Regions from separate parts of the Kineosporia succinea genome, predicted to be linked through region 2. Evidence: riboswitches for the same ligand, from Rfam matches in the RefSeq annotation. Region 2 holds a riboswitch; the other holds the start of a gene.
The links. A riboswitch is a leader RNA that binds a small molecule or an ion and turns the genes downstream of it on or off. The one in region 2 is predicted to bind cyclic di-AMP.

Region 1: another riboswitch for cyclic di-AMP. It lies ahead of J2S57_RS22075 (C40 family peptidase); the one in region 2 lies ahead of J2S57_RS08225 (C40 family peptidase).

What each region holds. Positions count from the first base shown of each region.
Region 1 covers NZ_JAUSQZ010000001.1:5,077,021-5,088,464, reverse strand. The annotation lists gene J2S57_RS22105 (sensor histidine kinase) at 1-996, shown strand, start outside; gene J2S57_RS22100 (roadblock/LC7 domain-containing protein) at 1,001-1,426, shown strand; gene J2S57_RS22095 (DUF742 domain-containing protein) at 1,423-1,785, shown strand; gene J2S57_RS22090 (GTP-binding protein) at 1,769-2,368, shown strand; gene J2S57_RS22085 (glycine betaine ABC transporter substrate-binding protein) at 2,425-3,384, shown strand; gene J2S57_RS22080 (glycosyl hydrolase) at 3,647-7,114, shown strand; cyclic di-AMP (ydaO/yuaA leader) riboswitch at 7,523-7,668, shown strand; gene J2S57_RS22075 (C40 family peptidase) at 7,709-8,521, shown strand; gene J2S57_RS22070 (FAD-dependent monooxygenase) at 8,713-9,921, shown strand; gene J2S57_RS22065 (malate dehydrogenase) at 9,945-10,934, opposite strand; gene J2S57_RS22060 (bifunctional 3-(3-hydroxy-phenyl)propionate/3-hydroxycinnamic acid hydroxylase) at 11,041-11,444, opposite strand, start outside.
Region 2 covers NZ_JAUSQZ010000001.1:1,859,625-1,871,068, reverse strand. The annotation lists gene serC (phosphoserine transaminase) at 1-991, opposite strand, end outside; gene J2S57_RS08245 (citrate synthase 2) at 1,050-2,141, opposite strand; gene pdxH (pyridoxamine 5'-phosphate oxidase) at 2,235-2,957, shown strand; gene J2S57_RS08235 (tetratricopeptide repeat protein) at 3,010-6,576, opposite strand; gene J2S57_RS08230 (iron-dependent transcriptional repressor DtxR) at 7,062-7,787, shown strand; cyclic di-AMP (ydaO/yuaA leader) riboswitch at 8,276-8,442, shown strand; gene J2S57_RS08225 (C40 family peptidase) at 8,532-9,224, shown strand; gene J2S57_RS08220 (HNH endonuclease) at 9,594-10,091, shown strand; gene J2S57_RS08215 (D-hexose-6-phosphate mutarotase) at 10,384-11,190, opposite strand; gene serS (serine--tRNA ligase) at 11,320-11,444, shown strand, end outside.

The DNA.
Region 1 (11,444 bases), 3.2 Mb from region 2:
CAGTCCGCCCCGCTGCTCGCCCTGCCCCGCCTCGACCGGCACGACCGCCTCGACGACCTCGAGACCCCGCTGGTGCCCGACGACCCGGGCGAGCTCGTCGACGCGGCGACCGGCCTGCCGGTGATCGAGCCACTCATCGAGACCGGCGGCGACCCGGGTTCCGGCCCCGCCGCCACCCCGGCGAGTGACCCCGCGAACGAGACCACCACGTCCGCAGGCCTCGGCCGCACCGCCGACCTGCCCGCCCCCGAGCACATCGCGGGCACCCCCCGCTGGGCGAAGCCCGGTGACCTGGTGGCTCACCAGTTCGAGCAGAGGACGCACGAGGCACCTCACGACGGTGACGTCACCGAGGACGGGCGACCCGACTTCATCGACCTGCGCACCCCCGCCGCCGGGCTCGACCTGCCCGCGGCCCGCTTCGCCCCGGGTATCCCCTCGGCCCCGGTCCCGGTGATCCCGGGAGCCCCCGGCGCACCGGGGAACCCGAGCATGCCGGGCACCACCGACGCACGTCCGCCGGGCTCGCTGCGACCCGCCCAGGCGCGCACGCCGTCCACCCGCCGCAACGCCCCCGGGAGCCACCCCGACGGCTACCCGGACCTGCACCCCCACGCCCCGGGCCGCACGCAGAGCCCACCCACCGGCGGTGTCCCGATCGTCCGGGGCCCCGGGCGCACCACCCCGGCCGCGGGCGTCCGCACCCCGGAACGCCGGCCCGTCGCACCCGGCGGTCCCGGCGGTCCGGGCGCCCCCGCCGTCACCGAGAACGGCCTGCGCAAGCGGGTTCCGCGTAACCAGCGCCAGAGCGAGGGCGGCCCGCCGCGCCGCGTCATCGACCTCGACGCGGCGGCGGCCCGGAGCCGGCAGGTCGCCGACTCCCCCGCCGATGTGAGTGCCCGTCTGACCGCTCTGCGCGCAGGGATGCGCCGTGGGCAGGCCGGTCAGAGTTCGACGGTCACGAGTGCCTCCCACCGCCCGACAGAGGAGTCCTAAGAGGATGAGCGTCCACACCCATACCGACCGGCACCAGTTCGGCTGGCTGCTGGGCAATTTCGTGCACCAGACCGACGGCGTGCGCGAGGCGGTGGCCGTCTCCTCCGACGGTCTGCTGATCGCCAGCTCCGACGGCCTGACCCGCACCGAGGCCGACCACCTGGCCGCGATCGTCTCCAGCCTCTCGAGCCTGGGACGCTCCGCCGCCCGGCGGTACGACTTCGACGGGCTCAAGCTGGTGATGATCGAGATGAACCGCGGGTTCCTGCTGGTGTCGGCGATCGCGGGCGGCAGCTGCCTCGGCGTGGTCGCCGAGGGTGACTGCGACCTGGGCCTGATCGGTTACGAGATCGCCTCGCTGGCCGAGCGGTTCGGCCCGCTGCTGACGCCGTCGCTGATCTCCGAGTCCCGGCAGCACCTGCCGCAATGACCCCCGCCGACCCCGATCCGTTCGATCCGTCCGCTGCCGAGGACATGGTCATCCGGCCGTTCCTGCTCACCGGCGGCCGCACCCGCCCGGTGCAGGACGGCCTGCGGGTGGAGACCCTGATCCACGCCCGGGAGGCGGTCAGTTCCGCGGGCCTGCGGTTCGAGCACCGGCAGATCGTGCAGCTGTGCCGGGAACCCACCTCGCTGGCGGAGATCTCGGCGGCCCTGAAGGTGCCGTTCGGGGTCGCCCGGGTGCTGGTGTCCGACCTGGTGGCCGACGGATCGGTGGTCGTCACCCAACGCGAAGAGCTGTCGATACAGCTGATCGAGAGGATCCGGGATCGTGTCCGCGCTCTATGACCGGCCCGTCACCACCGTGGCGCCGATCTCCGTCAAGATCGTCATCAGTGGCGGTTTCGGGGTCGGCAAGACCACGTTCGTCAGCTCGATCTCGGAGATCGAGCCGCTGCTGACCGAGGCCGACATGACCGACGAGTCGGTCGGCATCGACAACCGCGACCCGGTGCCCGGCAAGGTCACCACCACGGTCGCGCTCGACTTCGGCCGGATCAGCCTGGACGACGCGCTGCGCCTGTACCTGTTCGGCACGCCCGGCCAGGACCGCTACGCGTTCCTCTGGGACGACCTGGTCGAGGGGGCGCTCGGCGCGGTGGTCCTGCTCGACACCAACCGCATCGAGGACTGCTTCCCGGCCATCGACTACTTCGAGGAGCACCGCGTCCCGTTCCTGGTGGCGGTCAACTACTTCCCGGGCACGCCGCAGTTCGAGCTCGAGGAGGTACGGGAGGCCCTGGGCGTCGACGGGCTGGTTCCGCTCGTGCTGTGCGACGCGCGGCGGCGGGAGTCGGTCAAGGGCGTGCTGGTGGCCCTGACCGAAGAGGTGCTCGCCCGGCGACTGGCCGAGCAGGCCGCCGCCTACTGAGGCGAGCCACCGCGCGTCCCCCATTTCCGTTCTGATCAAAGGCAAGAGGAGAGACCGTGACCACCCGCTCCCGACTGATCGCCCTCACCGCCGGGGCCGGACTGGCCCTGACGGTGCTGACCGGGTGCGGGGGCCCGGCCCCCGCGGTGGTCGCGGCGCCCGGCGTCCAGCCGAAGGACTGCGGCACGGTCACTCTCGCCGAGAACCCCTGGGTCGGGTACTCGGCCAACCTCGCCGTGATCAGCTACCTCGCCCGCACCGAGCTGGGCTGCGAGGTGAAGGTGGTGTCGGAGGCCGAGGACGCGTCGTGGCAGCACCTGGCCGACGGCAGCGTCGACGCGATCCTGGAGAACTGGGGTCACGACGACCTGAAGAAGAAGTACATCGACAACGAGAAGGTCGCCGTCGAGGCCGGGCTGACCGGGAACAAGGGTGTGATCGGCTGGTTCGTGCCGCCGTGGATGGCCGAGGAGTACCCGGACATCACCAACTGGCAGAACCTGAACCAGTACGCCGACCTCTTCGACGGCACGTTCCTCGACGGCGACCCCACCTATGTCACGAACGACAAGGCGCTCATCGAGAACCTCGGGCTCGACCTCACCGTGGCCTACACCGGCAGCGAGGAGAAGCTGATCGCCGCCTTCGAGAAGGCGCAGGAGAAGCGGAAGCCGATGATCGGCTACTTCTACTCGCCGCAGTGGCTGCTCTCCGAGATCGACCTGGTGCACATCAAGCTGCCCGCCTACACGCCCGGCTGCGACGCCGACCCGGACACCGTGCGCTGCGACTACCAGTCCTACGACCTCGACAAGATCCAGAACCGGGACTTCGCCTATTCGGGCAGCCCGGCCGCGGAACTGATCCAGCGGTTCCGGTGGGGCAACGATGATCAGAACCAGGTCGCGAGGGATCTGAACGCCGGTCTGGCCCCCGACGACGCCGCCCGGAAGTGGCTGGACGCGAACCAGGCCACGTGGCGCTCATGGCTGCCGGGAGCCGTGTCCGCTTCGTGACAGTGTGTGGATGATCGATACTCCGTTCGTATCGCGTTCACCTGGTGACGTTGCGCCGCTTTTTCCTATGAATTCCCTCTGACCTGCAAAGACGTAGCTGTGAACCCGCGTGTGGCTTCTCACATGCCGTGCACCGGATGTCAGCGATCGGCTGACCGGCGTGTCGCTCCATGAGTAGGGTGGCGGCACGCTCGCGGATGCCGGGCCACGTGTTGAGATGCCTGTCCATGGTCGAGCGAAGGCAGAGAGGTCCACCCGCGACATGCCACACCCGAGCGCGCCGGATCCGGACGGCCGGCCCCGCAGCCGAAGAGAGCTGCGCGAGCTGGAGCGTCGCCGGGCGGCTGCCGATCACGCCGCGGAGTCCGGCGCTGATGCCCCCTCGGCGTCCGCCGGTGCCGCGCCGGCGGATCGCCGGACCGCTTACCAGTCGTCGGGTCGCACGGCCGTTTCCACCGTCGACGAGGTGTGGGTGCAGGAGCGCCCCGGTCAGGTGGGGCAGCTCGGTCAGGCCGGTCAGCCGGGTCTGGGACATCGCCGCGCCGAGAACGGTGACCCGTGGTCGCCGCCGCGCCCGTCGCCGATTCCCCCGGTGTCACAGCCTTCCCGGGTCGAGCCGGGCCTTTTCAGCCCATCCGCCGAGACCCCGGTGTCGATCCCGATCCCGCTCGAGGCGTCCGGCCCCTCGTCGTCCCCTTCCCCCGAACGCCCGGACGGACGCTGGGACGGCCCCCTTCCCGGGTCCCGTCCCGCGGCCGCACCGCTGCGTGACGGCTCCGCGCCCCAGAAGCGTGACAGCAGCGGGCCGTACACCCCGGTCCCGCCGAGTTCCCTGCTGAGTGGCCCCTCTTCACCGTCGCGCAGCGGCTCGCTCCCGGCGTCCCGGGGCGACGCCCCCGACGCCCGGCGTCGCGAGCCCGCGTCCGGTGACCTTCCGGGCAGCCGGAACACCGCGTCCCCGGCGGGTTTCGGCCCGTCACGCGGCCGGCGGCCGATGCTGCCCGACAACGACGGCCCCCTTCCGGGCGACCGCGTTCCGGGCGACCGCGTTCCGGGCGACCGCGTTCCGGGCGACCGCGTTCCGGGCGACCGCGTTCCGGGCGACCGCGTTCCGGGCGACCGGGTTCCGGGCGACCGGGTTCCGGGCGACCGGGTTCCGGGCGACCGGGTTCCGGGCGACCGGGTTCCGGGCGATCGGGTTCCGGGCGATCGTTCCGAAGACCCCACTGCTTGGGGACGTTCCGGTCACCCGCTGCCCCACGAGGACTCCCCGGTCTCCCGGGTTTCCGGACGGGACGACGCACGCCCCCACGGCTGGGACGCCGAAGGTTCCGCCTCGGCCCCCCGCGGCCACGAGGCGCCGGGCAGCCGTCGCAACGGCCGACCCAGCCCGTTCGGTCCCGAGCCCGCCGGCCCGCCGGCGCGTGACGCCCGCAACGCCCCGGGCCGCAGCCTGCTGCCCCCCGACGTGCGGGAGACCGGGAACCCGGGCGCCGCGAACCGTCGCGGTGACGCGTGGGCACCTCTCGCCCCCGGCGACCAGGCCCCGCAAGCCCTCGCCCCCGACCCGGCCGAGGGTCGGTCCCGCGACGCCGAGCGCTCGCCATTCGACACCCGCCGCCCCGACGAGGCACTCTCCGACCGGGCCGAGACCTCCGGCCGGGCCGAGCCCTCCGGCCGGGCCGAGACCTCCGGCCGGGCCGAGATCTGGGGCCGGGCCGAGACCTCCGGCCGGTCGCGGTCCCGCGGTCCCTCCCCCTTCGGTCCCGGCGACCAGCGGCCCGCCCGCGACCAGGGGAACCGGGCCTTCGCGACCGACCCGGCCGAAAGCACGCCCCGCCGCGACGACGAACGTTCGCCGTTCGGCGACCGGCGTACCGAGGGCGCACGCGACAGCGATCGTTCTCCGTTCCCGGCCGACGCCCGACCCCAGAACCGCCGGCCCCAGAACCGCCGACCCCACGCCCCCGGGCCGGCCGACGACACTCCGCCGCGCGGCCTGGCCGGCCGTGCGCCTCGGCCCGCACCCGCCGGGAACTCGCCGGCATCAGGTCTTTCGCGGCGCGGTGCGACGTCTGCCGCCGCGAGCCAGGACGCACCTCCCCACAACTGGCCTGAACGCGCCGGCCAGGCCGAGGGTTCCGGCTCCCGTCTCCGCGGACGCCGCGAGCGGGGTCAGCGGACGCCTGCCCCCGGCAGCCCACTCGGCGCCGCAACCTCCGGCACCCGCGACGAGTTCGCCGGGCCGGACGAGTTCGACGGTCCCGAGGGCCCCTCGGCGCCGCACGGTCTGCTGGGACGCGACCACGACGTCCTCCCTTCCGACGCACCGCCCTCCGGACGCAAGCGGGACGCCCGCATGCCCGGATTCGGTTCCGGCTCACCGGTTCAGGGACGCCCCGGGCCCCAGCCACCGCTCACCGACCTGGGCGAGGAGCGCGGCGGCACCGGGCGCGCCGGCCGGGACGGGCGCCGGGACTCCCGCATGCCCGGATTCGGCTCGGACTCCCCCGTCCGCAGCAACCACCCCGGCGCCGGAAACCACGGCTCGAACCGGGGCGTCGGCCCACGCCCTGCGCGCGGCTCGGCTCCGCAGGGCCTGCGCCCGCAGAAGAAGACGTGGCGCGACTGGCGTCCCAACCAGATCGTCCTGCGCCGCGGTCAGGTGGTCACGCTCGGCGTGATCACCGCGTTGGTCATCCTGATCGCGGTGGCCGGCGTCTACAAGAACGGCGCGACCCAGGACGAGTCGGCCCGCAGCAGCGCGGCCACCACGGACGCCGCGCCGACGACGGCGGCGACGCGCGCGTCCCTCGACGGACGGCTGGGGGTGTTCAGCGGCACCAGCCCGGACTCGACGGAGGAGTTCGAGAAGTGGCTCGGCCGCGACATGACCTTCGCGACGCTCTTCGCCGACCGCGAGACCTGGGACGACATCGCCAGCCCGGGTTCGTACCTGACGCCCTGGAAGAACAGCGGCTACCGGGTCGTGATGGCCGTGCCGATGATCCCCAACGAGCTCAACGCCACCAAGGAGACCTCGATGCGGGCCGGTGCCCGCGGCGAGTTCAACGAGTACTTCGTGACGCTGGCCGAGCACCTGGTGGAGAACAAGCAGGACAAGGCCATTCTGCGGGTCGGGTGGGAGTTCAACCTGAAGTCGTGGCCGTGGGGCATCGACGACGAGGACACCTACATCGCGTTCTACCGGCAGATCGTGAAGTCCATGCGCTCGGTGGAGGGCCAGCACTTCGAGTTCGACTGGAACCCGAACAACGGCTACAACCCCTACGACGGCAAGGACTACTACCCGGGCGACAAGTACGTCGACTACGTCGGGGTGGACGCCTACGACCTCCACAGCGGGCTGTACCCCTACCCCAAGGGCTGCAACCAGGCCTGCAAGGAAGACCGGCAGAACCGCGCCTGGCACGAGGTCATCTTCGGCGGCGACCGGGGGCTGATGTTCTGGACCGACTTCGCCAAGCAGCACGACAAGCCGGTCTCGCTGCCGGAGTGGGGCATGTGGGACCTGTACGCCGACTCCTCCGGCGGCAAGGACAACCCCCAGTTCGTCGAGTACATGTACGACTTCATCACCTGGGCGCCGAACAACGTGGCCTACGCGAACTACTTCAACGTGAACTCGCCGCTCGGTGAGCACAGCCTGACGGAGTCGTTCCCCAAGGGCGGCAAGAAGTTCAGGGAACTCTTCGGCGACAGCAAGTAGATCTTCAAATCACCCAGAGTCACCGTCGGCCGGGGCACTGTCCCCGGCCGGCCGGATTTTGGGAGAATCTTTGCGTTATTTAATAATCACAGCGAGCTATTTGAGGCTTGAACTGGACGGATGCCCGAATGGGCAGCCCGCACCACGGGGCGTAACGGTGCATGTTAAATCCGCATGATGTTAGGCACTTCAGGTGACTGTTGATCACGAACCGGTCTGAGCTGCGTAAACACCAGGTGGGCGACCTCACCCAGGGTGTCCGGACATGTAGCACACAAGGTGCCGATGCCTATGGTCCGGGTCACACTTCGCTGATCACATTTTGATTACTCCCCGAATGGACGTAGTGTCGCCGTCGGCTCTTCACCCGAAGGGCCGGGTGGCCGTCCTGCCGAGGTCCGTCGGCGGCTGCTCAAAGATCCAGACGGACGCCGGGGAACCACCTAGGCGCCGGACAGCCGGTCCGGTCGCCGCGGGGCGAAGCCGAGCTCGAGAGAGCCGGCCGGGCAACTTCCGCCCGAGCCCGTCAGCTCACCTGGTAGGCGAGGGAAGGACACCACCTCTTTGGAGAAATCGCGTGTTCGAAGATCGGTCGTGCCGCTCAGCGCAGTCTTCACCGGCGCCGCGCTGACGCTCACGGGAGGCATCCCGGCTCTGGCGGCCGACGGTTCCACCGGCAGCGACGAAGCGAAGACCGGAGCCGCGGCCCTCAAGACCGCCACCGTCAAGGTGAGCGACACGGAGACGGCCCGCATCACGCGCAAGGCCACCGCGAAGGCCACTGCGCGACTCACCAAGAAGGTCAAGGCGACCGCCAAGGTCACGGCGTGGAGCACTCGCACCGCCAAGGCCACGCGCACGGTCACCGTCACCACCAGCGCCACCGACTACAACACCGCGGTGGCCAAGGCCAAGGCCGCGGCCAAGAAGAAGGCGCACGAGCGGGCCCGTTCCGCCGCGATCGCCGAGGCCAAGAAGCAGGCCGTCAAGAACTCCCGGGCCAAGGCGAAGCACCGCGCCCAGGACAAGGCCGAGCGCCTGGTCCGGGTCAAGTTCGGTGCCGAGGTCGTCTCCGACGCCGCCAAGCTCAAGGGCACGCCGTACGTCTACGGCGCCACCGGCCCGCGCGCCTTCGACTGCTCCGGCTACGTCGGTTACGTGCTGCGCCAGAACGGCGTCACGCACCTCAACCGCACGTCGTCCGGTCTGGTGAAGAACACCAAGAAGGTCTCGAAGCACGCGAAGAAGAAGGGCGACCTGGTCTTCTTCTCGAGCGGCAGCGGCGTCTACCACGTCGGCATCTACGCCGGCGGCGGCAAGATCTGGCACGCGCCCAAGCCGGGCAGCTCGGTGAAGAAGGAAACCATCTGGACCTCGAGCTACTCGGTCGGCCGGGTCAAGGTCTAGTCCGGTCCAGGTCCCACCAGCACCGCGGGTCCAGACACTGGGCCCGGCCCGCCACCCCTCCGGCGGGCAGAGAAGGCCGGGAGCTCGTGTGCTCCCGGCCTTCTCGCGTTTTGACCCCATAACGCGCCGAACGCCTCATCCGCACCTATGGTGATCAAAGTCCCCTGATCCCCTGGCCGAGGAGGCTTTCCGTGGCACGACGACGCGCTCTCATCGCGGGCGGAGGCCTCGGCGGCCTGACCGCGGCCCTCGCCCTGCACCGGCGCGGATGGGACGTCTGCGTGTTCGAGCAGGCCGTCACCCTGGAACCGGTCGGGGCCGGCATCAGCCTGTGGCCCAACGCTCTGCGATCCCTCGACCGACTCGGCATCGGTGACGCGGTGCGTGAGGTCGGACGCCGTCCCGGCCCGGGCGGGATGCGGCGGCCCGACGGCAGCTGGGTGCTCCACACCGACCTGTCCGCCATCGTCGAGGAGCGTTTCGGCGACCCGGTGGTGCTGGTGCACCGCGCCGAGCTGGCGAACGTGATCGTGCAGGCCCTGCCGTTCGGGGTGGTGCAGGCGGACACCCGGGTCACCGGCGTGCGGGCCGGCGACGAGCACACCCCGGCCACGCTGCTCACCGAGCACGGTGAGAGCGACGCCGACCTGATCGTGGCCGCCGACGGGCTGCGCTCGGTGCTGCGGGGCGAGCTGTTCCCCGGGCACGCCGACGCGCACGCGGTGGGATACACGGCCTGGCGCATGGTGGTTCCCGACCCGGGTGGTCTGGCCGAGGAGGACACCGGCTTCGAGACCTGGGGCCCGGACGGACGCCGGTTCGCCGTGATGCCGCTGAAGGACCGCAGTCTGTACTGCTACGCCACGGCCACCGACGGGCACGAGGCCGGGGTCGAGGGCCTGCGGCAGATGTTCGGCGACTGGCACGAGCCGATCCCGGCGATCCTCGGCGCGCTGGTCGAGGAGCAGATCATGCGGCACCCGGTCGAGGAGCTGAACCCGGGTCCGCCCGCGTACCACCGGGGCCGGGTCGCCCTGATCGGTGACGCCGCCCACGCGATGACGCCCGACCTGGGTCAGGGAGGCGGGATGGCGATCGAGGACGCGGTGGTGCTCGCGTCGCTCGTGGGCGACGGTCGCGTGGGTGAGGAGTTCGTGAGCGTGCCGATCCCGCCCGCGCTCGAGGAGTTCACGGCCGCGCGCAGGGAACGCGCCGAGGGCGTGGCGAAGAAGTCGCGGCAGCTGGGGCGGCTCAGCGCGTCGGCGCCCTACCCGGCGCAGGTGCTGGCGGCGAAGGTGCTCGACTCGCTGCCGGGCAAGCCGATCGTCAGCGGGGTGCAGTCGATCGTGGAGTGGGAGCCGCCGGAGGTGCCGGAGGCCGACCCGCGCCCGGGTATCTAGGCGCGGGCCGGCTTCGGATCAGCTCAGATCAGGCCGAGCTTCTGCACGGCCTCGCGCTCCTCGGCGAGCTCGGCGACCGAGGCGTCGATGCGGCCGCGGGAGAACTCGTCGATCTCCAGGCCCGGCACGATCTCCCAGGAGCCACCGGCCGAGGTGACCGGGAACGAGGAGATGAGGCCCTCGGGCACACCGTAGGAGCCGTCGGAGACGATGGCGGCCGAGGTCCAGTTGCCCTCGGGGGTGCCGTTGACCCAGCTGTAGACGTGGTCGATCGCGGCCGAGGCGGCCGAGGCGGCCGAGGACGCGCCCCGGACCTCGATGATCTCGGCGCCGCGCTTGGCCACGCGCGGGATGAACTCGTTCTCCACCCAGGCCTGGTCGTTGATCGCCTCGGACACGCTCTTGCCGTCGACCAGGGCCTGCGTGATGTCCGGGTACTGGGTGGCGGAGTGGTTGCCCCAGATGGTGACCTTGCTCAGGCTCGACACCGGCACGTTCAGCTTCAGCGCGAGCTGGGCCAGGGCGCGGTTGTGGTCGAGGCGGGTCATCGCGGTGAAGCGCTCGGCCGGCACGTCGGGCGCGTGCGAGGCGGCGATCAGGGCGTTGGTGTTGGCCGGGTTACCGACCACCAGCACCTTGATGTCGTCGGCGGCACCAGCGTTGATCGCGGTGCCCTGCGGCTTGAAGATGCCACCGTTGGCCTCGAGCAGGTCGCCCCGCTCCATGCCCTTGGTGCGGGGGCGGGCGCCGACGAGCAGGGCGACGTTCGCACCCTCGAAAGCCTGGGTCGGGTCGTCGAACACGTCGACCGAGTGCAGCGCCGGGAAGGCGCCGTCGGTGAGTTCGAGCGCGGTGCCCTCGGCGGCCCTGACGGCCTGCGGGATCTCCAGCAGGCGCAGCTTGACCGGGACGTCGGCGCCCAGCAGCTGACCGGAGGCGATCCGGAACAGCAGCGCGTATCCGATCTGGCCGGCGGCACCTGTGACGGTCACGGAGACAGGGGACGAAGTCATGGCCTTCTCTTCCTCGAGGTTGCTGCGGCTGCTGACGGCTTTGTTTCAGCACGGCCACTCTATCCACGCCCCCGGCGCCGATCGCGTAGGTGTCCGGACAGCTACGTCACACTCTCCACAGCACGCCGAGGTCACGGGCCTGCGCCCGCGGGGGTTCCGTGGCGATCACCACACGGTCGGGCCTCACCAGAACCGCGTGGGTCGCCTGCGTGGTCATCCAGCGGTGGACGACGTCGAGCCCGGGTGCCTCCGTCCGGATCACGCGGGCACCGAGTCGGGCGGCCCGGCGGTGCAGGCCGGCGGCGGGCGGGTCGCCGCGGGTGAGCAGGGCGAAGCCTGGTCCGAGGAGGTCGTCGCCGCCGTGCGCCTGGGGGACGTGGGCGCCGATCGGCGTGCCTCTGGGGAACCACGGCGTCAGGGCGCCCGACCGCAGCGGGGGCGAGGTGCCCGCGAGGATCTTCTCCCGCACGAACGCCGAGCGGCCCACCGGCCGGAGCAGACGCGTCGCCG
Region 2 (11,444 bases):
CGACCACGCCGTTGGCCCGCAGCACCCGGGCCACGGCCGCGGCGTCCACCCCGTCGAAGTCGACCGTGCAGACCACCTGACTGCGCGCGGCCGGATCGGTCACGAACGGCGTTGCGTAGGGCGACTTCTCGGCCCAGGTGTAGACGCGCTCGCTGGAGTCGGCGGTGCGGGCGCTCACCCAGTCCAGGCCGCCGCCCGCCTGCATCCAGTCGATCTGCGAGGCCATCAGTGCCAGCGTGGCCACGGCCGGCGTGTTCACCGTCTGGTCTTTGCGCGAGTTGTCGATCGCGGTCTGCAGGTCGAGGAAGTCCGGCACGTAGCGGCCGCTCGCGGCGGTGCGGGCGCTGCGCTCGAGCGCAGCGGGGGAGAGGAAGGCCAGCCACAGGCCCCCGTCGGAGGCGAAGCTCTTCTGCGGGGCGAAGTAGTAGGCGTCGGTCTGGCTCACGTCGACGGCCATGCCCCCGGCGGCGGAGGTGGCGTCGATCAGCATCAGCGCCTCCCCCGGAACCCGCTGAACCGGGGCCTGCACCCCGGTCGAGGTCTCGTTCTGCGGCCAGGCGTAGACGTCCACGCCCTCCTCCGGCTCCGGCGCGGCCACCGACCCGGCCGGCGCCGAGATCACCGTGCTCGCGCCCAGGAACGGCGCCTTCTCGGTGACCGCGGCGAACTTGGCCGAGAACTCGCCGAACGTCAGGTGCTGCGCGCGGTGCCGGATCAGGTTGAAGGCCGCGATGTCCCAGAACGCGTTCGAGCCACCGTTGCCCAGGATCACCTCGTAGCCCTCGGGCAGGTCGAAGAGCTCGGCCAGACCGGTGCGCACCCGGCCCACGAGCTGCTTGACCGGGGCCTGGCGGTGCGACGTGCCCAGCACCGTGCGCTCGATCGAGGCCAGGTACTCGACCTGCTCGGGGCGGATCTTGCTGGGGCCGGACCCGAAACGGCCGTCGGCGGGCAGCAGGTGCGCGGGGATCACGATGGCGGCGTCACTCACGCGCGCCAGTGTCGCAGGTCAACGCGTCCGGCCCCTAGGACGCCCTCGTCCGGGTCCCTCAGGCCGTGTACCCGTCCACGCTCTCGATCCCGCGCGGCCCCTCACCGACGTACCGCGCCGACGGCCGCACCAGCCGCCCCGTGGCCTTCTGCTCCACGATGTGCGCCGACCACCCGGCCGTGCGGGCACAGGAGAACATCGGTGTGAACATCCGGGCCGGCACCTCGGCGAAGTCCAGGATCACGGCCGCCCAGAACTCCACGTTGGTCGCCAGCACCCGGTCGGGACGGCGTGCCTGCAGCTCGGCCAGGGCCGCCTGCTCCAGCGCCCGCGCGGTCTCGAAGCGCGGGGCCCCGAGCCGTTCGGCGGTGGCGCGCAGCACCTGGGCGCGCGGGTCCTCGGCCCGGTACACGCGGTGCCCGAAGCCCATCAGCCGCTCGCCCCGGTCGAGCACCTGCTTCACGTAGGCGGTCGCGTCGCCGGAGCGCTCGACCCCCTCGAGCATGTGCAGCACCCGCGACGGCGCCCCGCCGTGCAGCGGCCCGGACATCGCCCCGACCGCACCCGACAGCGCCGCGGCCACGTCGGCCCCGGTCGAGGCGATCACCCGGGCGGTGAAGGTCGACGCGTTCAGGCCGTGCTCGGCGGCCGACACCCAGTACGCGTCCACGGCCTCGACGTGGCGCGGATCCGGTTCGCCCCGCCAGCGGATCATGAACCGTTCGGTGATGGTGCGTCCCTCGTCCACCATCTTCTGCGGCACCATCGGCGCGTTCTGGCCCCGGGCCGACTGCGCCACGAACGACAGCGCCATCACCGAGGCCCGCGCCAGGTCGTCGCGGGCCTGCGCGGGGTCGATGTCGAGCAGCGGCTTGAAACCCCACAGCGGAGCCAGCTGGGCCAGGGCGCTCTGCACGTCGACCCGCACGTCACCGGTGTGCACGGGCAGCGGGAACGGCTCGGCGGGCGGCAGCCCGGGCGTGAACGAGTTGTCGACGAGCAGGCCCCAGACCTGGCCGAAGTCGACCCGTCCGGCCAGATCGACCAGGTCGACGCCGCGGTAGCGCAGCGCGCCGCCGTCCCGGTCGGGTTCGGCGATCGCGGTCTCGAAGGCGACGACGCCCTCCAGGCCCGGTACGAACTCGCCCATGTCGGAACTCCCTCGCTCGTGTGGGCCTCCAGTCCAGCTCACGTCAAGGGCCGCCGGTAGTGCCCGCGGTATCGGGAAGACCACACTGGCGCCATGAGCTTCGACCCCGCCTTCAGTGCCCAGCGGCTCTCGTACCAGGTGCCCGGCCTGGGCGAGTCCGAGCTGGCCACCACCCCGCTGGCCCAGTTCCGCACCTGGTACGACGACGCGCTGGCCCACCCGGACGTCACCGAGCCGAACGCGATGGCCGTCGCCACGGTCGACGCGCACGGCGCCCCGTCGGTGCGCACGGTGCTGCTCAAGCAGGCCGAACGGCTCGGTTTCGTCTTCTTCACCAACTACGCCTCGCGCAAGGCCACCGACCTGGCGGCCCGCCCGGTCGCCGCGCTCGACCTGGTCTGGATGCCACTGCACCGGCAGGTGTCGGTGCGGGGTGTGGTCGAGCGGGTGGACGCGGCGGCGACGGCCGAGTACTTCGGCTCCCGTCCGTGGGGGTCACGGATCGGTGCCTGGGCCAGTCACCAGTCGCGGGTGGTCGCGTCCCGGACGGTCTTCGAGGACCGGCAGCGTGAATTCGCCGAGCGCTGGCCCGATTCCGGCCGCCCGGACGACGTCCCGGTGCCGCCGGACTGGGGTGGCTTCCGGGTGCGGCCGGTGGAGATCGAGTTCTGGCAGGGGCAGCCCTCACGCCTGCACGACCGGCTGGTCTTCCTGCCCGCGGGGGCCGATCCGGAGGCGGTGCGTGTCGACGCGGGCGCCGGCCTGCCGGTGCTCGACGATGCCTCGGGGTGGCAGGTCGTGCGCCGCGAGCCCTGAACCCTCACCGGGAGGACGTGGTGGTGCGGTTCGACCGGCAGCGGGCCGGAGGTCAGGAGCCGGTTTCGCAGAACCGGTTCCAGGCCTCCTCGGCCTCGTCGTCGCGCCCGGCCCCGCCGAGCACGGCGGCGAGCCGGGCGCCCAGACCGTGCCTCTGTTCCGCCTCGCCGACGTGGGCCGCGGCCTCCGCGGCCTCCCGCAGGTCGGTCACCGCTCCTTCGAGATCGCCCAGCTCGGCGCGCAACTGGCCGCGCAGGCCCTGCAGGTCGCGGGCCGACCAGGCGTCGTCGAGGGCGCGGTACTCGTCGACCAGACCGTCGGCCACCTCCATCGCCTCGCCGAACCAGCCGCCCAGCGCCAGGAGCCGCGCCCGCTGCTCGGCGATCGCGACCCGGTGCCAGCGCATCTGGACCTGCGCCAGCTCCCGTTCCGAGGGCTGGACCCGGCGCCCGGTGAGGGCCTGGGCCCAGTCGTCGAGCGTCTCGTCGGCCTCGTCGAGCGCGGCCAGGGCGGCGTCGTCACCGGCGTCGGCCCGCACTGCGGTGACCCGCTCCCGACGGCAGGTCGCGGCCCGGGCCCAGTCGCCGCCGGCCTCGGCCAGCTCGGCGGCGCGGTCGAGGTCGGCCGCCACCCGGCCCGGCCGCCCGGCCACCCGGGCGGCCAGCTGCCAGGCCTCGGCCTGCCCGATCGGGTTGCCGTTGCGCGCGTGCCACTGGGCGCTGCGGATCGCCAGGCGCCGGGCCGGTCCGGGAGTGCCCGCCGTCGAGTTCGCCTCGGCCGCCGCGAACGCCGCCGCCCCGGCCAGATGAATGCGGGAGGCCACCTCGGGAGTGAGCTCACCGGGCGGCATCTCGACCTCGTCCGGGGCCGGGCGCTCGCCCGGCTCGCTGCGCACGGCGGGCGTCTCCATACCCTCGGCCCGCAGCACCTCCACCACGTCGGCGAACGCGGCCTCGGCACTGGCCGCCGCCGCGAACGGCCGTTCCAGCTCGAGCAGCACCCGGGACAGGTCCACCCGGCACTGCCCGGCCAGCGCGGCCGGGGCGTAACGGTCGAGCAGCGGCACGGCCCGGGCCAGGTCGGCGGCCGCGATCGAGGCGTCGCCCACCCGGTGCCGCAGCATCGCCGAGGCGGCCAGCAGAGTACCGAGAATCGGCCCCTCGCCCGATTTTTCGGCGTCCTCCACGGCCCGGTCCCAGATCGCGAGCGCGGCCCCCGGGTCGCTCTCACCGAGCACCGAGGCCAGATCGGCCCCGGCCTGCGCGCGCTCCAGCGGGCGCACCCCCTCGGGCAGCGTGGCCACGGCCTGCATCAGGGTGCTCACCGCGGCCGAGCGGGGTTCGTCGCGGGCGCGCAGCCGCAGCATGCGGGCCAGCGCCCGGAGGTGACGGTGCTCGAGACGTTCCGGCGGGACCGACCGCAGCTGGGCGATCGCGGTCTCCAGCGGGTCGAAGTTCACCAGGTCGAGCGTCTGCGCCACCTCGAGCACGTCCTCGGGCGTCATCTCGGCCCGCAGCTGCTCCATCGGGTCGAGGCGGCGCCGCGACTGCCGGGGGTCGTCGTCGCCGTGCCAGGGCCGGTGACCGGGGGAGTCCGAGGGCGTCACCGGGATCGGCGTGGTCATGAACGGGCCGATGAGTGACGTCGGCATCGACGAGGGACCGAACGGCTCGGCCACCGCCGGGTCGTGGATCGGCTTGACCTCGTCCTCGTCCTCGTCCTCGTCCTCGGGGATCTCGTCCGGAACGGCTTCGTCGTCGGGTGCGGAGACCGGGATCAGCCCGGTCACCTCCTCCGGCACCGACCCGTGCACCGGCACCAGCTGGGAGATCTGGTCGGGCACCTCGACCCCGGCCGCGGCCGCGATCTCCCGGGCCAGCACCAGGCGCGACAGTGCCTCGCCGAGGTCGGGCCCCGACCCGGTCCCGGCCACCTCGGCGGTCAGTTCCTCGATCCGGTCCATCGCCGGACCGGGCTCCAGCAGCCGGTTCTGGGCCGCGATCAGCACGCAGGCCTGGTCGTGCAGCAGCGACTCGAGCACCAGGCCGCCCGCCCGCAGCCGCTCGGTGGCGGTCTGCGCCGCCTCCAGCAGCACGGGGGCCTCGAGCGGGAGCCCGGCCGCGGGATCGACCGGGTGCGAGGAGATCTCGTCGAGAGCCAGCCAGCCGTCGAGCCGCGCGGCGGCCCGCTCGGCCTCCGGGTCGCCCTCGGTGGGCACCCGCGACCGGATCGAGCGCCAGGCCTGCATCACCGCGCGCATCGCCTCGGCCGAGTCGGCCCTCAGCCCGTCCTCGAACTCCTGGGCCAGCACGGTCAGGTCGGTGCTGTCGGCGGCCGTGCCCTCGGCCCGGCGCCCCCGGCTGACCGGCTCCGGCGTCCACTGCTCCAGCCCGGCCCGCTCGAACGCCTCTAGCGGCATGTCCGGCAGCGAGCCCGAGCCCAGCGTCTCGCGCAGCCGGGCACCGACCTCGGCGGTCTCGTTGCGCCGGTCGAACTCCGCGGCCAGCCGGCTGCTGTCGGCCAGCACCAGCTCACTCAGGCGGGACACGGTCAGGTCGGCGCCGGTGACGTAGGCCTCCGGCAGCATCTGCGCGCGATCGGCGGGCAGCACCAGCTCACCCGCGCGCCCGACCTCCTCCAGGGCCCAGGCCAGGCGGGCGATCGCCGCCGCGTTCTCCAGCCGGGCCAGCGGTGAGGGCGCCCCGGTGAGGGCGGGCAGCCATTCGCGCAGCAGGTCCAGACCGTGGCGCAGGCGGCCGCTGCGGGCGCAGGCGAGCAGCTGGTCGGCGGCGCCGGTGCCGTGGATCGCGGTCGCGGCCAGCGCGACCCCGGCCCGCGAGTCACCCGTGATACCGGCCGCGGCGGCCGCGCCCGCCACCCGGGCCCGGATCAGCCGCACCGCACGCACGTGCTCCGACGCCGCCGCCCCGACCTGCCCCAGACGCAGCAGCGCCGGGACGACCGCGCCGATCATCCCGGCCGGCTGCTGTTCGCACTCCGAGGCGGGGGCCCTCAGCACGGGGGCGGCGTGGTCGACGGCCCGCTGGTAGGCGCCCAGCTCGACCAGGTGCCGCACCTGCTCGGCGCGCTCGCAGTCGGGGCAGCCGATCCCGGCGGGGGAGGGCCCGGCCCCCAGCCAGGCCTCGAGCTCACCGCTCGCCGTGGTGATGCCGTGCACGTGCCGGGTGAACAGGAACCGGGCGCGCAGCACCGGCCCGGCCGGGGCCCCGGCCTCCGCGTAGCGCTGCTCGGCGCCGGTGACGATGTGATTGATCAGGGACCGGGACACGTCCGGGTGGGGCAGCAGCCCGGCCCCGGCCTCGGCCAGGTTGGCCAGCAGCCGCCCCGACAGTTCCTCGCCGAGCCAGCCCGGGTTCTCGTCGTAGCGGGCGGTCAGCCAGCCGAGCAGCTCCGGCGCGCGGTCGTGCCGGCCACCGTCCAGGCAGGCCGTCAGCAGCGCGCTGCGGATCTCGGTGCCCAGCCGGCCGACCTCGGGTGCGCTGCCGGCCCGGCCGACGGACGACAGCAGCGCGTCGAGCGCACCGATGCGTTCCTCACCCGGAGGAAGCTCGTGCGTGCCGGCCAGGGCCGCGCGGATCTCTTCGGACGCCGTGCTCACTCGCACGATCATGCCTTCTATCGGGGGTCCGTGTCGGCCGTCCGGACTACTGGCTGGTTCGCCGTCGGAGAAACCGCGGGAAAACCCGTTGCCGCCCGGCCGGGGGCGTACGTACCGTCGTGCCACACGAGAGAGGAGGTGGTTCGACAGTGAGTTCATATCGGACGCGTGAGGTGGCCGTCAGCTAGCCGCCGTCGTTCCGGACGGACTGCTCTTGTTTCTCGAGAGTGATTCACGGTCGACACGGCCGGCGAATTCCAGGCAGTCACCGCAGCCCGCAGGGGGCGCGCATCGTCCAGCGCGCCACCGCCGGATCCTTCCGGCGAGCCTGCGGGCTGTTGCCTGCCCGGGCCCGGTGCGGCGGGCGGCGCGATCGCCGAGAGGCGTCGGTGCGGGCGGCTCCGGTTCCCGCACGATGCGTCACGTGACGACGCTCAGGCTGCCGGTGGATGGTGCTCGGTTGCCCGAGGGCGGACAATGGCCGTGTGAGCGACCTCATTGACACCACCGAGATGTACCTGAGAACGATTTTCGAGCTCGAGGAAGAGGGCGTCGTCCCGCTGCGGGCCCGGATCGCGGAACGTCTCGGTCACTCGGGGCCCACCGTGTCCCAGACCGTCGCACGCATGGAGCGTGACGGGCTGCTGCACGTCTCCGGCGACCGCCACCTCGAACTGACCGAGATCGGCCGGGCCAAGGCCACCCGGGTCATGCGCAAGCACCGCCTCGCCGAGCGTCTCCTGCTCGACGTGATCGGCCTGGAGTGGGAGCTCGTGCACGACGAGGCCTGCCGCTGGGAACACGTGATGAGCGACCACGTCGAACAGAAGCTGCTCAAGATGCTGGCCGGCCCGATGGAGAGCCCCTACGGCAACCCGATCCCCGGGCTCGAGGAGCTCGGTGGCCCGGAGGCCGCGCCCAACGCCTTCCGCGAGGGCGTGCTCAGCCTGCCCGACGCGGTGGCCTCGGCCGACAGCCCGAACGAGCTCCTGGTGCGCCGCCTCGGCGAGCGTCTTCAGATCGACACCCAGCTGATGAAGCAGCTGCAGGGCGCCGGCATGGTGCCCGGCTCGCGGGTGCAGGCGCAGCGCACGCCCACCGGCTACATGGTCAACGTGGTGAAGCTGCCCGAGATGCGCTCGGCCGAGTCCGACGCCGGGGTGGCGCTGCCGGCCGACGTGGCGCGTCACGTCTTCGTCGAGGCCGTCTGAGCGGATCCCGCCGCACCCCTGGCCGCAAGGGCCTGCTCACAACGGCGCGCTCGCTCGCCAGCCCCGTCCAGCCTCGGCTGGGCGGGGCTTGCGTACGTATGGGTCAATACCAGACCGAAGTCCCCTCGGTGCACCGCCGTCGGCACGCAGAGTGGTTGCCGACGGCCACTAGCAGCCGCCGTTCGGCACTGTCAAAAAGTGCGCGACGCGCCGAGCCGTGTTAGAGGACGTCGCAGCTCAGGATGCTGATCGAGAGGTTAAAGGCGTTGGTGGGGCTTCTGTGCATCGCCGGAACGGCCTACCGGAAGGTGCCGTTCGACCGGCCTTTGGTCACCCGAACGTGCTCACTCGGTCACTTTCCGTAAAGTTTTTCCGGGGTGTCGTGACACAGACGTGACATGCCTTCGCCTGTTCGGGTAGCTTCACGTTCGCTTCTCTCCCTCCGAGAAGCCCCCGAGGTGGACGCCGAGCTCTGCCATCACCCCGGGGCAACACGAACACCGCATGGCAGAGGCGGGGGACCCAATTCCGGGCGTCCGAACCTTGGACGTCCTCGGGGTGAAGCCGAGATCCGACTCGCAAGAGGCAGATCCGGCCGGATGACTTCTCCCATCCGAACCCGACAGCTGACCTCGTAGGCGTTCGGAGAGGTAAACCGTGACTACTCGGGCCACGGCGCGCCATCGCGCGCCTGTTCGTCCTGCAACACCGCTGTCGTCCCTGGGCACCGCGATGACCGGCCAGATGTCCGTCCTGGGTCGGGGTGGCGCGGTGATCGCCATGTCGGGTGGGCTGGTCGCCACGATGGGGATGTCTTCCCAGGCCGCCACCCGCACCGCCACCGGCGCCGAGGCGGCTGCTCCGGCCACCGCCCCGATCTCCGTGCAGCCGGCTGTCGCGTTCTCCGGGAGCCTCGCGGCGCCCGTCGGTACGCAGACTTCCTCGGCGTCGCTCACGGCACCCGTCGCCGCCACGGTATCGTTCGAAAGCAGCGACTTCACCGCTGTTCCGAACAAGGTCGTTATCTCCGCCCAAAACGGAGAGTCGTCGACGGGTACGAGCGTGTCCAGTTCATTCGGCAGTGCGCGGGGAGCCTCCGTGCTCGCTGTTGCTGCCCGCTACATCGGTGTCACCTATCGCTACGGTGGCGTGAGTCCCCTCGCCTGGGACTGCTCGGGCGCCACCAAGTACATCTTCGGCCAGGTCGGCATCGAGCTGCCGCGCACGGCCAACCAGCAGATGCTGAGCTCCACCCGCATCTCCCGGTCCGAGGCCGTGCCGGGCGACCTGGTGTTCTTCACGTCCGGCGGCAGTGCCTACCACGTGGGCATCTACGCCGGCGGCAACATGATGTACGACGCCGGCCGCACCGGCACGTCGTTCAGCAAGCGGGCGATCTGGACCAGTGCCGTCACCTTCGGCCGGGTGTCCGCCTGATCGCACCACCACGCACGAGCACAGGAGGTCCGCCGGTCCGGCGTGGCCTCCTGTGTTCGTTTGCCGGATGGTCACGCAGATCACTGAGGTAAAGGGAGTGATCTGGCGGTGGGTTCCCGCTTACTCTGTCAAGCAGAGTCCGACAAGCTGGCATACCGGTGAGGAGGTCGCCGTGGCAGCACACATACGCGACTTCCTGACGGCCAGGGCGCGGGCCCATACCGGGTTACCGGGCCTGCATCGGCAGGTCGGCAGTAGTTCGTTCCAGATATTCGAGATACCTGGCGGCCTCGTGCCGTCACTCTCCAAGGCGTCGTTCCCCTGCGGAACGGCGCCTTTTGTCGTCCGGGACCCAGGAGGTGGCCGCTGATGCGCACCCTCGTTCTGAACGCCGGCTACGAACCATTGGCCGTCGTCTCCTTCCGCCGGGCCATCGTGCTCGTCCTCGCGGGCAAGGCCGCCGTGGTCGAGAACGGCCCTCATCCCGTGGTCAGCGAGATGCTGACGGTCGACCGGCCGTCGGTCATCGTGCTGTCCCGCTACGTCAAGGTGCCGCACGGCCGGGTCATCCCGGTGAGCAGACGTGGGGTGCTGCGTCGAGACGAGCACCGCTGCGCCTACTGCAACGCCCACGGCTCGACGATCGACCACGTGCTGCCGCGGAGCCGGGGCGGTCAGGACACCTGGGAGAACCTGGTGGCGTGCTGTATTCGCTGCAACAACGTGAAGGGCAACCGCACGCCGGAGGAGATGGGGTGGACGCTCTCGGTGCGCCCGCGGGCCCCGCGCGGTCCGGCCTGGGTGGTGCGGGGGGCGGACGTGCGGGAGCCCTCGTGGGAGGAGTACCTGGGAGCGGCGGCGGCCTAGGCCCGAGAGGGCGGCCAAAATACCAAGGTCTGAGCCAGTGGGTCCCTCCAACCTCTGGCTCAGACCGAGGAGATCGCAGTGGCCACTGATGAAAGCCGACCGGGGAGCGCCCGCCCGTATCCGGGTGACACGCAAGAAGTCTGGTGCACCGGCGCTCTCGGCGCCGGTGCGTTGGAGAGCCTGCCACACGGATGCTGATTTAGCAAAGTGTCATGACTGCCCGTAATCAGACCATTAGTCATTGCAGGTCGGATTTATGTGACCGACACGTATCGCAATCCCGGTCGGCCGCTCAGCGCTTGCCCGTATCGAGCCGCACGGTGCCCGTCCAGGCCGACCCGGGCGCCAGCTCCACCGGTTCGAGCAGCGCCGGCTCGATGCAGACGAAGCCGCTCTCGCCTCCGGGGGGCACGTCGCCGAGTCCGTGGCCGGCTCCCGGGTTCCAGACCACGCGGTCAGGAAAGCCGTTGGCCGTGACCACCAATCGGCCGAGCCGGGAATCGTCGAGGGTGACCGGGCCGCCGGCCCCCTCGACGGCGATGTCGCGGGTGCCGAGCGCGAGCAGGGACTCGTCCAGCTGCTGCTGCGAGCCGTCCGCGTTGTCCGAGGCGGTCAGGCCGCCGAGTCCACCGACCGTCGTGGCGGGATCACCCACGGTGAAATAACTGTGCAGGGCGGCGGTGAAGCTCCACGGGCGGTCATCGGTGTTGCGTGCGGTCAGGGCCAGGTCGAGGGTCTGGCCGGCGGCGCGGGCCGTCAGCTCCAGCTCGAACGCGTAAGGCCAGATGTCACGGGTGTTCTCGTCGTCCGTCAGCTTCGCGGTCCAGGTGCCGGCGCCGGACTCGACGACGCTCCAGGCGCGGTTGCGGGCCACGCCGTGCTTGGGCAGCGGGCCCCGGCCGGCGAACTGCGGGAAGATCACCGGCACGCCGCCGCGGATGGCCAGGCCCGGACCGCACTCGGCGGTGGGGCTCAGCCAGAGCCGGGGCTCGCCGCCCGCCGGGGTCCAGCCGAGCACGTGCCCGCCGTGTGCGCAGACCACGAGTTCGGCGCCGTCCGGGCTGGTCAGGGTCTGGGAGGTGCAGGGGTCGATCGCCATGGCGGCATTCTGTCGGCCCGGGGTGAACACGAGAGGCAAGCACGCCACGCGAATAAGCAAGAGAGCTGGACTGCCCGGCGCCGGTAGCATCGATCGAGGCAAAAGCCCTACCTGGTGAAAGGTCCTTCGATGCACGACCCGCGCGCCCTGCTCGACCCGGGAACCGAGGCGGTCCGCCGTCTCGCCCGCCGGGGGTACGACCTCGACACGGCTGCCCTGGAAGAGCTGCTGTCCACCCGCAACGCCGGCATCAA